4 regions of the Paenibacillus sp. FSL R7-0312 genome follow, and region 3 is predicted to be linked to each of the others. Evidence: riboswitches for the same ligand, from Rfam matches in the RefSeq annotation. Region 3 holds a riboswitch; each other region holds the start of a gene.
The links. Region 3 has a riboswitch for cyclic di-AMP ahead of MKX70_RS05280 (C40 family peptidase). Riboswitches for the same ligand answer to the same signal wherever they lie in the genome.

Region 1 (3,207 bases), 3.5 Mb from region 3:
ATAACGATATCCTTCTGATTCATCAGATAAGAGCGGATGAACAAGCTGGTCTGATTATGCAGAATCGCCTGCCACCAATGCTTCGTAACAAATTGCGGAATGAGTACAGTAATATGGTCTGTTGAAGCGGTTTTCCACTCCACCGTATCGATGAATTTCACCAGCGGGCGGATGATGCTGCGGTAACGCGAGCGGAGTACAATCAGGCGAACCCCAGGGTTCCACTCTTCCCACTTCTGTTCCATTTTGTGAATCTCTTCTTCATCGAATCCGACATATACAGCCACCACATTCTCAGTCAATGACTTCGCATAGCTGATTGAATGCAGTACCGCGCGGGTGACACCGGCAACAGGTACAACCACTGTGCTTCCTTTAATGCAAGGTTTATCCGTAGCCGGACAAATGCGCAGCTGATCGGCAATATTCATATAATGGCGGTGAATCCGGTGGAACACGATGATTACAAGCGGCAGGAAGATGAAGGCCATCCATACACTCGAGAATTTAGTAATAATGAAGATGAGCGTAATGGTCAAGGTTGTGAGCATGCCTACTGTATTCACTGCGAATTTGCTCTGCCAGCCCTTAGGCTTGGTTCTGTACCACTGGACCATCATGCCAAGCTGTGAAAGGGTAAACGGAATGAATACCCCAACGGCGTATAATGGAATCAACCCTTCGGTATTACCGTGAAAAGCGGCTACAAGCACAGCCGACATTACGCCGAGGAAAATAATGCCGTTGGAGAATCCCAGCCGGTCTCCGCGTACCATGAAGGCGTGGGGTAAATATTTGTCTTTGGCGAACATGAATGCCAGCAGCGGGAATGCCGAATACGCTGTATTCGCCGCCAGGAACAAGATTACTGCGGTGATGCCTTGGATGAAGAAGTACAAACCGCCGCGGCCAAAGGTAGACTCGGTAATCTGCGACACAACCGTTGCTTTCTCGTTCGGCATGATACCGTACCAATAAGCCAAAAGCGTAATCCCCGTGAACATAGCCCCGAGAATCAGACCCATAAGCACCAGTGTTTTAGCCGCATTTTTCTCAGCCGGTGCTTTGAAGTTAGGGATCGCATTAGATACAGCTTCTACCCCGGTCAGTGCCGAACAGCCGGAGCTGAAGGCCTTAAGCAGAAGGAACATACTGACATTCGATACCGCCGAGCCGATCTCAGGAACCTGGGCATGAGCACCGCCGGTTGCATACTTGAAGACTCCCGCGATAATCAGCACAAAGATGGAGACGACGAACAGATATACCGGAATGGCTATGAATGAAGCTGATTCAGTAACCCCCCGCAGATTGACAATCGTTAAGAGCAGAATGACAGTAACCGCTATAAGTACACTATGATTATGAAGACCCGGGAACGCTGATGTGATCGCATCCGTTCCCGCCGAGGCGCTTACCGCCACCGTTAAAATATAATCCACCAGCAAAGAGCCTCCGGCAAGCAAGCCGGTATGAACCCCGAGATTAGTTTTGGCGACAATATAGGCGCCTCCGCCCTGCGGATAAGCAAAAATGGTCTGCCGATAAGACAGGATTAAGATGACCAGCAGGCCCAATACGGCTAATGCAATTGGCAATGAGTACCAGATAGCTGTGAAGCCTGCGGCCACGAGTACAATTAAGATTTGTTCTGTTCCGTAGGCTACAGACGAGAGCGCATCAGAAGACAGGACAGCCAGTGCTTTCACCTTGGATAACTTTTCATGATCGAGTTCGTTCGACTTCATCGGACGCCCGATCAATAGTCGTTTTACCTTGCTTACCATTGTAGTAACATTTCCTCTCTTTGTTAAGTTGAAACGGCAGTACCGCGCGCTGTTTTCATAAGTGGATTTCATAAATGCAGGCACAGAAATAGGCATACGGAAATGATCCGCATGCCTTGAGTGCATGGTCATTATCCCACTATTGCTTACGAGGTTAGCTGGCGGATTCGGGCTGTGGTAGCCCTACGGTTTTCGAGTCTGCTGACCCGCTTCCGATTCACCCCGTTGGCACTCGGCCAAGTTTGGTTCCCCCGTTTTTCCTTCCGGAAAATTCAGCGCATATTCAACTTCTCACAAGGACTAATATTAATCTACAATGACTCTTCCGTAAAGCGTTGAAACAAATGAAAAAAGAATGAAAAACAACCAAAACAACCAAATCCATGATCCGGTATGTCTTGATCTTTCATTCTCTTTCATTATCACTTTATCGCGTGATTTTACAGCATTTCTGCTTAATAATTTACACTCAATTTAAGGGAAATAGTTACTCTTCATTCTGCCTGACGGCTTCTTACTCACCTGCATCCTCTTTACGCCCTGTCCATAGCAGAATTGTGATTAATGCGAACGCAATGAGTGCCAGCAGCGGGATGGTGATGAATCCGAAATAATTCAGATAATCCGTGTTGCACGGGACACCGATTGTACATGGAAGCACCTTGCTAAGTGCCGGAATTTTCTGCTCTGCGTAATGATAGATCGAAATGCTTCCGCCAATCAAACTTAAGGGCAGCACATAAGGGATAATGCGCTTATCCCCCCGGTAAGTGGCGATTCCGAGCAAAATAAGCTGCGGGTACATAAATATCCGCTGAAACCAGCATAGCTTGCAGGGCTCATATTTCAGCACTTCACTGAGATACAGACTGCCTGCTACAGCAACAACCGAGACGAACCAGGCCAAGTAGAGACAATTCCGGCGGCAGAATGCAGAGAATTTATTCATTGTGCAGCCACAGCTTCCGCAGCTACCTTGATTTGAGCATCAATTTCCTCCATATTAAAAGGTTCATTCACCTTGACTCCATTCACAAACAGTGATGGCGTGTTGGTTACACCGGTGTCTGTGCCAACCTGGATATCTCTCTCCAGTTCGCTTTCATAGGTCTTGTCTTCAATATCCTTACGCAGCAGGTCGAAGTCAATGGGCAGTTCTAATTGCTGTGCCAGACTTACCAGGAAGTCCGGTGTTGCCCACTCCACCTTTTCTTCACCCTGGTTAGCATAGATGGCATCGAAGAATTTCCAGAAAGCCTCTTCATTCTGATGATATACGGACAGTGCCGCTAGTGAAGCTGTTCTCGAATCTGTACCAATAAAGGCCAGGTTGACGAAGTAAAAGGCTGCTTTATCCTGATTGACATACTCCTGAACGATTTGCGGTTTAATCACCCCGGTGAACTGGGCGCAAGCCGGA
Region 2 (3,207 bases), 5.8 Mb from region 3:
GACCAGCTCTTCATCCGGGACGGTCTGTGGGCGGATTTTGACAGGACTATGCTCGGATTCTGCGGCAACACTACAGGTTTCATCAGCTACGGAGAGCAATATTATAAAAAGCATGCCAACCAGACCATGATTCTGCTGCTGGTTGAATAAGGGAGAGTAGATTGATTATGCAGTGGATAACCAGATTACGCACTTCATGGGGCAAAAGCATCTCTGCCGGAGCTGTTCAAAGTCATAATACATTAGCCGTTCTTGAAAAAACGGACAGCTCCGGACAATCAGCCGGGACGCTAAAGACAGCTGGAGCAGCGGCTAATGCTACTGAGCCTCCAGAGAATACTGGCAGGACAGCTGCCGCTAACGACGCTTCAGCCACTGAATCCTATGGGATGCACGCCTATACCCTGGCCGGACAGATCCGCCGCGAAACTGACGAGATTCTTAAGGAAGAGGCCCAGCTGGTAGAGGAGTTTGCGGCTTTACGGGCGGGCAGCGGTGAGCTGATCAGCCAGATCTGCGGGACCCAGCAGCTTCTGGAGCATCTGAAGACCAACAGCGGACAGACCGAAGATCTCATCAATGAAATGTATGGCAGCCTCTCTTTTTCCTCCAATAAAATTGAATTCGCCAAAGAGGCCAATATCCAGATCTCGGCGGAAATGCAGAAGGCTTCGGCGGTATTTACTGAATTTGTCAGCTTGAATGAGGACCTGCGGGGGCATTTCCGGAGCATCGAGCAGCTGGCAAAGATCATTACGGATATTGCTGAGCAGACGAATCTGTTGTCGCTGAATGCAGCGATCGAGGCGGCGCGGGCCGGAGAGCACGGACGGGGCTTCTCGGTGGTTGCCACAGAAATCCGCAAGCTGGCCGACAGCACGCGCAGTCATGTGAAGGAGATCATGGGCTCCCTTTCGGGGATGACCCAGGTGATGGAGCAGCTTCACAGCAAGTCCGGTGACGGGACAACGGCGATGACAGAGACGAATGCGAAGATCAGCCAGTCCACGGTATACATGAACGAGATCGTGGAAGCGGAGGAAGAGGTATTCCAGCATCTGGAGAAGATTCAGGAATCGCAGGAGAGCAGCATGGAGGATGTGGAGCAGATCAATGGCGATCTGCTGCGTATTCTGGAGAAATCGGGACAGGATGCAGGGCAGTTCCAGAAGATGGTGCTTACCGTCCAGCAAAAAGCCGACCACTATCAGCAGCTGCTTAATCATTTGCATCAGATAGAGCAGCTGCAGCAGCTGGATGAAGCACAGAAGACTGGCGTATAAGCAGAAGCGAGTATCCGATAAAAAAGACTACACCCGGCAGAGGGAATGCAGGTGGTCAGCCTCTTTGCTATGTAACAGCACTGCTCCAGAGAAACGGAGCAAAAAGGAGTAAATCATCGGCCGCTTAAGAGCGAAAGCAAAGTATACGCCTTCATTCGTGCAGGAACGGCATTTTTGGCTTCTTTTGTCAACCGCAGCGTTTTACATTAAATGGCTGCAGGCGTAAGATTCAAATCAACAACCGAATGAAATTTAACTGTTCTCAAATGGCTGAATTCCAGTAATGGGAACGGGGGAACCAACGGTGATTACGGCTTAGGCTCAGATAGCGGCCGCACACCTGGGGTGAATCCTTGCTGCATGCTGTATAACGGTGCTCCGGCAAGGTAGGGCAATCTCGCTGCCCGAATCCGTCAGCTAACCCCGTAAGCCTCGAAGAGAGAGGATGAGCGCCATGATCGATTAACCGACCACGGAGAGCCCTGCTGCTGCTGTGGTCTTTTTGCTGTGCAGGCAGCAGGGGGAGACGGTCTGAATTAAGACGGATAATTCATATAACAACGGGAAAAGTTTATTTATATTGTGATCAGAACTGCCTAAGGAGGTGATCGTTATCTTAACTACATTTATCGTGTGCTTCTGGGTCGGACTGCTCCTGCTCCTCAGCGGCGGACTTCATGGGCATGGCCTGGCGGGTCATCTGCATGCGGGGGGCGGTGACGCCGGGGGGCCGGGCTTTGTGCCTATACTCCCGCTGATGGTGTTTGTCACAGTCTGGGGCGGCGCTGGTTATATGCTTAGCCGCTTCAGCGGAATGAGCGTGCTTGCAGTAGTGCTGATCTGCACCATGATAGCCTTGCTGACAGGGTGTCTGATGTATGCAGTGCTGGCCCGGGTGATGACCCGGTATGACAGCAGCATGAATGAATTGGATTATGAGCAGGCAGGGCAGCTTGGATACGTCAGTGTACCTGCAGCGGATGGGGCAGCCGGGGAAATGAAATATGTGCTGCACGGAACGATGCGCTCCATTGGAGTGCGGGCAGCAATCGGCCAGCAGCTCGTGAAGGGCGACAGGGTGATTATTTTGAAGGTGGATAAGGGAATGGCGGAAGTAACCCTCTTCGAGAGGGAATTCGGAGAATTATAAATGACGGGGAGTGTCGGACCAAATGGTTATTCTTTATTTAATCTCGGGCATTGTTGTTGTTATTCTGCTGGCTTTGTTCAGTATCGTGACCGCTTATAAAAAAGTCCCGCCCAATCAGGCGATGATTGTATACGGTCTCGGCGGTAAAAGAGTGGTGCAGGGCGGCGGGACGTTCGTCATCCCGGGCTTCCAGAACAATAAGACCATCTCGATGATGCTGATGAGCTTCGATGTCATTCCAGCGCAGGCGATGTTCTCCCGGCAGGGCATCAAGCTCAACCTGGAGGCGGTCGCCCAGATAAAAATCAAAAGCGATCCCACCGCTATTCTGACGGCCAGTGAGCAGTTCATCGACCGGCCCGAAGAAGACCGCGAGACAATTATCCTGCATTCGGTGGAGGGCCACCTGCGCGGCTTAATCGGGCAATTGACGGTGGAATCCATCCTCAAGACGCCTGATGAAATCAACAGCAAGATGAGGGAGACCTGCTCGGAGGACCTCGACAAGATGGGGCTTGAGGTCGTCAGCTTCACCATCAAAAAAATTACGGATGACAAAGGGTACATCGACAATATGGGGGTTCCGGAAATTGAGCGCATCCGCCGCGATGCCAGCATTGCCAAGGCGGAAGCGGAACGCGATATTCAGATCAAGCAGGCCGAGGCGGAGAAGGAATCCTCCATTGCCAAAGCCAATGCACATCAGGCCACCATTGAAGCGGGAACCGCCGCCCGCGCGAAGGAGTCCCTGTACGAGAAGGAACTGAACATTAA
Region 3 (3,207 bases):
GGGAGTGGGGGAACCATATTTTGGGTGAATTGATCTCGCTTTAGAGGGGTCATAGGGGAACCTTCTACCGAATCCTTAAGCTAACCTCGCAGGCCTTGGAAGGAGTACATCTTTTGAGAAGTCAGAACTTTAAGAAGAAATGCACCGCAGCAGCGCTAGGTCTTGTGATGGTATTTACACTCGGAGCGGGCAGCGCTTTCGCAGATTCCAAAATGGATACTGTGATCTCAAAAACCATTGGAACGTCATATAAAACCGGGGGCACCAGCACCAGCGGCTTTGATTGTTCCGGATTCACCAAATACGTATTCAAGAGTATCGGCCTGACCTTGCCGCGCACCTCTAAGGCACAGTACAGCGTTGGAACAGCCGTATCCAAGAGTAATTTGCGTTCCGGTGATTTGGTATTCTTCAATACCCTGGGCAACGGAGTTTCCCATGTCGGTATTTATGTTGGCAATGGAAAATTCGCACAATCCTCCACTTCGCGTGGTGTAACCATCAGTTCGCTGAGTCAGGCATACTGGGCCAACCGCTACGTTGGCGCTAAAAGAGTAATGAGCACAACAGCCTACCAAGCTGTCGCTTACGATTGAACCCTTGAACATTTCCTCGAATATTTGTACCTCTAACATCTAAATGTAACTTATACGAGCCCGGTTTTGATTATTGCCGTAATCATTTCCGGGTTTTTCCTTTTCCTTATTCTACCTTTTACACTCATCTGCAGGCCCTGAAACACCTTTTTATCCCAAATCCAAAGAAAATTCATCAACAGCTCACCCGCTGCGTTAAATATGAGTCTTTCTATGCAGCTATAACTCTAAAAAACGCAAAAAAAATGCATTAATATGTTATAAGTGATTGCCAAGCGCCCTAGTCTTTGCTACAATTATCGCAGTGAGCTTTTAGTAACATTTTTGTAATTATTGAATCGCTTTTAACAAAGGTTTTGTCATGTATTGAATAACAGCTAATCCTAATCAACAGTCGTGCCGAGTTCCCTAAAGATTTAGGGAAACGGGGGAACCAACTTTGGGTGAATTGACCTCCTATTCTAAGAGGGGTCATAGGGGACCTTCAACCGAACCCTTAAGCTAACCTCGTAGGCATTTGGAAGGGGTATTTACTTTTGAAGAAGAAGCTAGCAGCCGCAGTACTAAGCTTTTCCATCATCTTCACCATTGGAGCAGGAAGCGCTTTCGCGGATTCCAAAATGGATAAAGTTATCGACAAAGCCATCGGGACCAAATACGTATCCGGCGGTGTATCCACGAACGGTTTTGATTGCTCCGGATTTACAATGTATGTTTTTGATAAGATCGGAATTAACCTGCCCCACCAATCCGGCTCCCAATATCAGATGGGCACTGCTATATCCCGTGATGAGATGAGACCGGGCGATCTTGTATTCTTCAATACAAGCGGCAAAGGCGTTTCCCATGTCGGTATTTATGTTGGTGACGGTGAGTTCGCACATGCTTCTTCCTCGCGTGGTGTAACCATCAGTTCGCTGAGTGACAGCTACTACGTCAACCGCTACGTTGGCGCCAAACGGATTATGAGTACAGATGCTTACAAGACTGTAGCTACTGATTCCGAAGACAATGACGATGTGCAATAATTTGTCCTAAATATAAGCGCTTTTCCAGGATTTTTGCCGAAATCTTGGAGGAGGGCTTATTTTTTTGTCTATAAAATTACTTACCCCGCTCTATATTTGTAAAACATCAATTCGGCCCTTTCCTAAAATATTTTTTGGCGTTTGTCAAGTTCCGGTCTATCTGCAAGGTTTTTGCGTCGTATCCTGCTCATTTTGTATATAATATTTATAGAATGAAGTAATGTTCCCTTGAAAGGTGGCCTCCGCTTATGATAAGTTCTCCGGTATCTTTTTATGTTGTTGCTATGGAGTCGCGGCATGGCGCTGAGATCTGTGAGTGGAACTATAGGCCCCCGTATAATATTTACGGCTGGATGCCCTGGGAGCAGATGCAGGCGCTCGGTGTTGAATTCGGTGATCCGCAGCTGCGCAGCGAACAATACGTTTCCATCGTGAACGGACAGGGAATCCTATGCGGCTTCGCCCAGCTGTTCCCTATGGAGGGTGTAGTCCGGCTCGGAATCGGCATGCGGCCCGATCTGTGCGGTCATGGCATGGGACATCTCTTCATGAAGGCCATCGTTCAGGCGGCTCTGTTGCGTTATCCGGAACGGGAGATCGATTTGGAGGTACTGACCTGGAATCAGCGGGCCATCCGTGCTTACCAGAAATGCGGATTTACCATAACGGATACTTATGAACGAAGAACTCCATCTGGCGATAAACCATTTTATTGTATGGTCTATGAGAAATAGCATTCCACTTCTGTATGTATGCAAATTTCCCAGGAGTTTCGTTCATTTTTTTGACACAAATACTATGATAACGCTTCACCATCCGGTATAATGAAGGAAGCAGCTTACATGAAGGGACGGATGCAGATGCAGAAATGGATCATGAGCGGTTTGTTTTTTGCCGCCTGTGCCTTTGCCGTGGTCTTAATGTTTACCCTGCCCGGCAAAGCCGAGGTGGCTGAAGAGAACAAGCCTACAATGCCTGAGGTTGTGCTGGACGCAGCCAGCGCGGAGGCCCTGGTAAAAGCCAACTGCATCACCTGCCACGGGGATCAGCTTCAGGGCGGTGTAGGGCCGAACCTGCAGCAGGAGGGCGCTCAGCATGACGCGGCGCAGATTTACAGCATTGTGACCAAGGGACGCGGGCAGATGCCTTCTTTCAAAGACAAACTAGCCCCTGAGGAAATTGCGAATGTCGCTTTATGGCTGGCCGAGAAGAAATAATAACATGCCCAAAGCAAAATGCCCGCTGCAAAAGATACCTGGTATCCTTGCACGGGCATTTTTATGGATCAGGCAGTACTGTCATTTCCATAAGGATCCTGTCCTCTAACGGTTTTTCTCAAAAGCCTCGTTAATTTCATTGGCCTGGCGGATATCCAGCTTCTGCACATCTGCAGGCAGACGCACGATAACGGTCTTGTAATCAATGGTGATATGCGGGTGATGGTCGAACGCTTCCGAGATCGCAGCAACCTCATCTACAAAGGCAATTCCCTTCATATATTCATTGAACATATATTTGCGTACCATAATATCCTCTTCCAATTTCCAGCCTTCCAGCTTGCCGATCTGCTCCCGCAGTTCTTC
Region 4 (3,207 bases), 540 kb from region 3:
AACATCCCCCAAGGGAGGAGGGGATAAGCCTGCTGAACATTCTTTTGCTTTAATTTTGAACTATGTTACAATCAAGAATAATAGTTGTTAACAACACAATTGTTGACAAGATGCTTTCAAAATTCTATTCCAGAAAGGTGATCCTCTGATGTCTATTCAACAAATCCATACACTGGATGAACTGCAACAATACGTAGGGCAACCCGGCAAAAAATTGCTCTTCAAGCACAGCACCACCTGCCCGATCAGCGCCAAAGCAAATGAGGAGTTCCAGGCCTATACACAGAATTCCGACACGCCTGCCGCCATTGTACATGTTATCGAAGACCGTCCGGTTTCCAATCAGATTGCCGAGGATTTCGGGATTAAGCATGAATCGCCGCAGATTTTCCTGCTGGAGGATGGTGAGGTCCGCTGGAACACTTCCCACTGGAAAATCACCCGTGGCGCCATCAAGGAAGCTGTGGAGCAATGAGCCAGAACGTAATCATCTATTCCACATCCGGCTGCAGCGACTGCAATCAGGTGAAGCAGCTGCTTGAGAGCAAAGGCATTCCCTTCGAAGTCAGAGATGTGATGACCAGTACTGTCTATCAGGAAGAAGTCGAGAAGCTGGGCTTCATGGGTGTTCCAGTCACCGTATCCGGAGACCGGGCTGTCAAGGGCTTCAATCTTCCTGAGCTTCAGGAGCTTATTGAAGCAGCTGGTCATTAATAAGCTTACCCGTATGCAAAAAGGTGCCGCCCTCCCAGCAGGGCCGGCACCTTTTTAGGGTTCAAAATTATTCTGCCGGGAAAAAACTCCGTCATAGCTTCACTCCGTTTCCACACCGCCGGGCGAAGGCATCCACCGATGACGGTTCCAGCAGATCCAGCGCCTCTTTATTGACAGTCTGCCCTTACAGAATCAAATGATAATCCCTGGAGTATGGTCCAAGTCAAGCATTCGGAAAGCGGGAATTAGGCCCTCCGGGATGTATCGTTTGCAGGGCTAGAACGGAAGCATTTTCGTAAAATCAGACTCTAATTCAGGGACAATTTGTAAACCGCCATAATTACCCTAATAACACAATCACGAATCTATTTGCCTGACGGGTAACGCATACAATAACATTTATCTCCCGTTATCTCCCGATTACTCACTAATACACCATTTTTCAAAAATCCATTATCGACGGTATTTCCGTCTAACGCATTAATATTTCCGGAGTTCCCCTGCCACTGCCTCCCAAAAATAAAAAACGGCGATTGAGCGAGATAAACGGATGATAACCGGCCACATATATGGTTTTAGTCTCCAATATTCCTTGCGAAGCAGCAATTTATTGCAAATCCGGCGCAGAAGCACTCTTTTCCATTTTTACAAAGACAATCCTAAAAGGGTATGATTCGTGTTGAAAGTTAACAGCGATAATGTGAATGCACGCTGAATTTCCGCCAAGCGGAAAACGGGGGAACCATCAGGCCGCAGGCCTACTTGGGGTGAATCCGAAGGAGACTTCAATTGCGCAGTCTCAAAAGGTAGGGCGACTCTCACCGTCCGAATCCGACAGCTAACCCCGTAAGCGTAAAGAGAGAGATCTTGATCCGCCACGATTTTGCCCCAGGCTTCTTACGCCTGTAACAAAACCGCAGCAGAGGTCCTCCTCTGTCTGCGGTTTTTTGCGCACTTATTCCGGCGGATCAGCATTTCGGCAAACCAATCAGCTATATATCCAAACAATAAAATCGCCCACATTCAGGAAGGAACGTGTCCACATGCCAGACCCATTATCGACCAAGGCAGCTGCCGCTGCCGGATTCACCGGCTATATTGAGCAATACAGCGGAACCGTATATGCACTTAGCTGTCTTCTGCTGGAGAAGGGCACCCGCGCCGATCAAGCCACAACTGCCACATTCGCGGCACTCTTTGAGCCTTGGCTAAAGGGTAGCATCCAATCGGACTTCTCCCTTGCCGCCTACAGGGAATGCATCCGGCAATGCTCGCTGGTTGCTCAAGACCGCGGCCGCTGCTCTTCTGCCTTGCTCACCTGGGAGGATCAGATTGCCAGCGCCTTATGGTACGGCATCCAGCTGCCGCTGCCCGAGATCAGCCTCATCCTGCAGCGAAGCGTTCCTGAGCTGAAAGCGCAGCTCAGAGAGATTCGCGAACATATGGCTGCTGCGCGGCCAGCTGTCCCGCGTCCGTCGGCGGGATAGGGAAAGCTGCTGGGGCCTGCACCAATAGACTCAGGCAGGCTGCTGCGATCTATGCGGACTGTAGATCCGTTATTTCGTCCGGTCAGGCCATTCAGCGATCCATGCGGACTCAGAGGACCTTAACTAACCCGTTTCGCCTCATTTTGAGCTCCATCGAACAATATAAGCGCTCCTGAGTCCGCAACGAGCAAAAAAGCAGGCTTTTTCACAAAATAAGGTCCTCTCAGTCCGCGTAGCACTACGTATGGGAGAATTCCGCTGACGGCAAGCTAATAAGTTCTCATTCCCTTAAGGCTCCAGGTTACGCTCACTGAAGCTCCCAACTTATACACATGCACGCCTTTGGCAATGTACATTTGCCTGACAATAACGAAAAGCCGCAGCTTCCGCCACGGCTCTCTATTTGCTCTCGTGCCAGCGCTTAAAACACTAACACTTGTATTGAATTCACTAACCAACCCATACCCTGTTCTTGCCTATGCTGTCTGCTCCATTCCAGAAATCAGCGCTTGCCCTTGCCGCCCTTAGCGAACCGCCAAAAAGCCATGCAGCATCCGAGCAGCCCGACGCCCAGCAAGATGGTCTGCAGTGCTCCCAGCCAGGTTGATTTGTCCGACGGGATCAGACTGCTGATAATGATCAGCAGGATGGAGACCGCGACCAGCACGGGGGTTTGTCTACTTTTTTTCACGAAAAATCACCACTCCTAATTACTAATATTACTAAGGTACACTATCTGCGGGGTTTTAACCAGTTTGGGGGGGTTGTGATCACTCTATAGAACAGCATTATTCATAAGCCCAATCCGGTTGATTCGCTAAATCACTTACATGCAACTAATTAATAACATCCTATCCCCCGCTTCACATAAGTCTATCTGTTTAGATACGAGGATTAACAATAACATTGCAAATCAGTTTTATCGTGGATATAATATGTCTGTAATAACTATTTAGTGAAATTAAAGGAGACCGGGCTATGACGGAGTTTTGGGAAACAAGCTTCA

Region 1: it holds a riboswitch for cyclic di-AMP, as region 3 does, so the genes downstream of both, MKX70_RS21045 (APC family permease) here and MKX70_RS05280 (C40 family peptidase) in region 3, are expected to answer to the same signal.
Region 2: it holds a riboswitch for cyclic di-AMP, as region 3 does, so the genes downstream of both, MKX70_RS30560 (hypothetical protein) here and MKX70_RS05280 (C40 family peptidase) in region 3, are expected to answer to the same signal.
Region 4: it holds a riboswitch for cyclic di-AMP, as region 3 does, so the genes downstream of both, MKX70_RS03000 (hypothetical protein) here and MKX70_RS05280 (C40 family peptidase) in region 3, are expected to answer to the same signal.

What each region holds. Positions count from the first base shown of each region.
Region 1 is NZ_JBBORE010000001.1:4,787,359-4,790,565, reverse strand. Features, by position in the region: gene MKX70_RS21045 (APC family permease) at 1-1,787, opposite strand, end outside; cyclic di-AMP (ydaO/yuaA leader) riboswitch at 1,916-2,075, opposite strand; gene MKX70_RS21040 (disulfide oxidoreductase) at 2,302-2,736, opposite strand; gene MKX70_RS21035 (DsbA family protein) at 2,733-3,207, opposite strand, start outside.
Region 2 is NZ_JBBORE010000001.1:7,053,084-7,056,290, reverse strand. Features, by position in the region: gene MKX70_RS30570 (FIST signal transduction protein) at 1-150, shown strand, start outside; gene MKX70_RS30565 (methyl-accepting chemotaxis protein) at 168-1,283, shown strand; cyclic di-AMP (ydaO/yuaA leader) riboswitch at 1,542-1,730, shown strand; gene MKX70_RS30560 (hypothetical protein) at 1,888-2,433, shown strand; gene MKX70_RS30555 (flotillin family protein) at 2,456-3,207, shown strand, end outside.
Region 3 is NZ_JBBORE010000001.1:1,248,148-1,251,354, forward strand. Features, by position in the region: cyclic di-AMP (ydaO/yuaA leader) riboswitch at 1-110, shown strand, start outside; gene MKX70_RS05275 (C40 family peptidase) at 168-596, shown strand; cyclic di-AMP (ydaO/yuaA leader) riboswitch at 984-1,127, shown strand; gene MKX70_RS05280 (C40 family peptidase) at 1,133-1,624, shown strand; gene MKX70_RS05285 (GNAT family N-acetyltransferase) at 1,873-2,358, shown strand; gene MKX70_RS05290 (c-type cytochrome) at 2,485-2,841, shown strand; gene MKX70_RS05295 (4a-hydroxytetrahydrobiopterin dehydratase) at 2,947-3,207, opposite strand, start outside.
Region 4 is NZ_JBBORE010000001.1:710,709-713,915, forward strand. Features, by position in the region: gene ytxJ (bacillithiol system redox-active protein YtxJ) at 149-475, shown strand; gene MKX70_RS02995 (glutaredoxin family protein) at 472-714, shown strand; cyclic di-AMP (ydaO/yuaA leader) riboswitch at 1,414-1,581, shown strand; gene MKX70_RS03000 (hypothetical protein) at 1,758-2,201, shown strand; gene MKX70_RS03005 (hypothetical protein) at 2,704-2,892, opposite strand.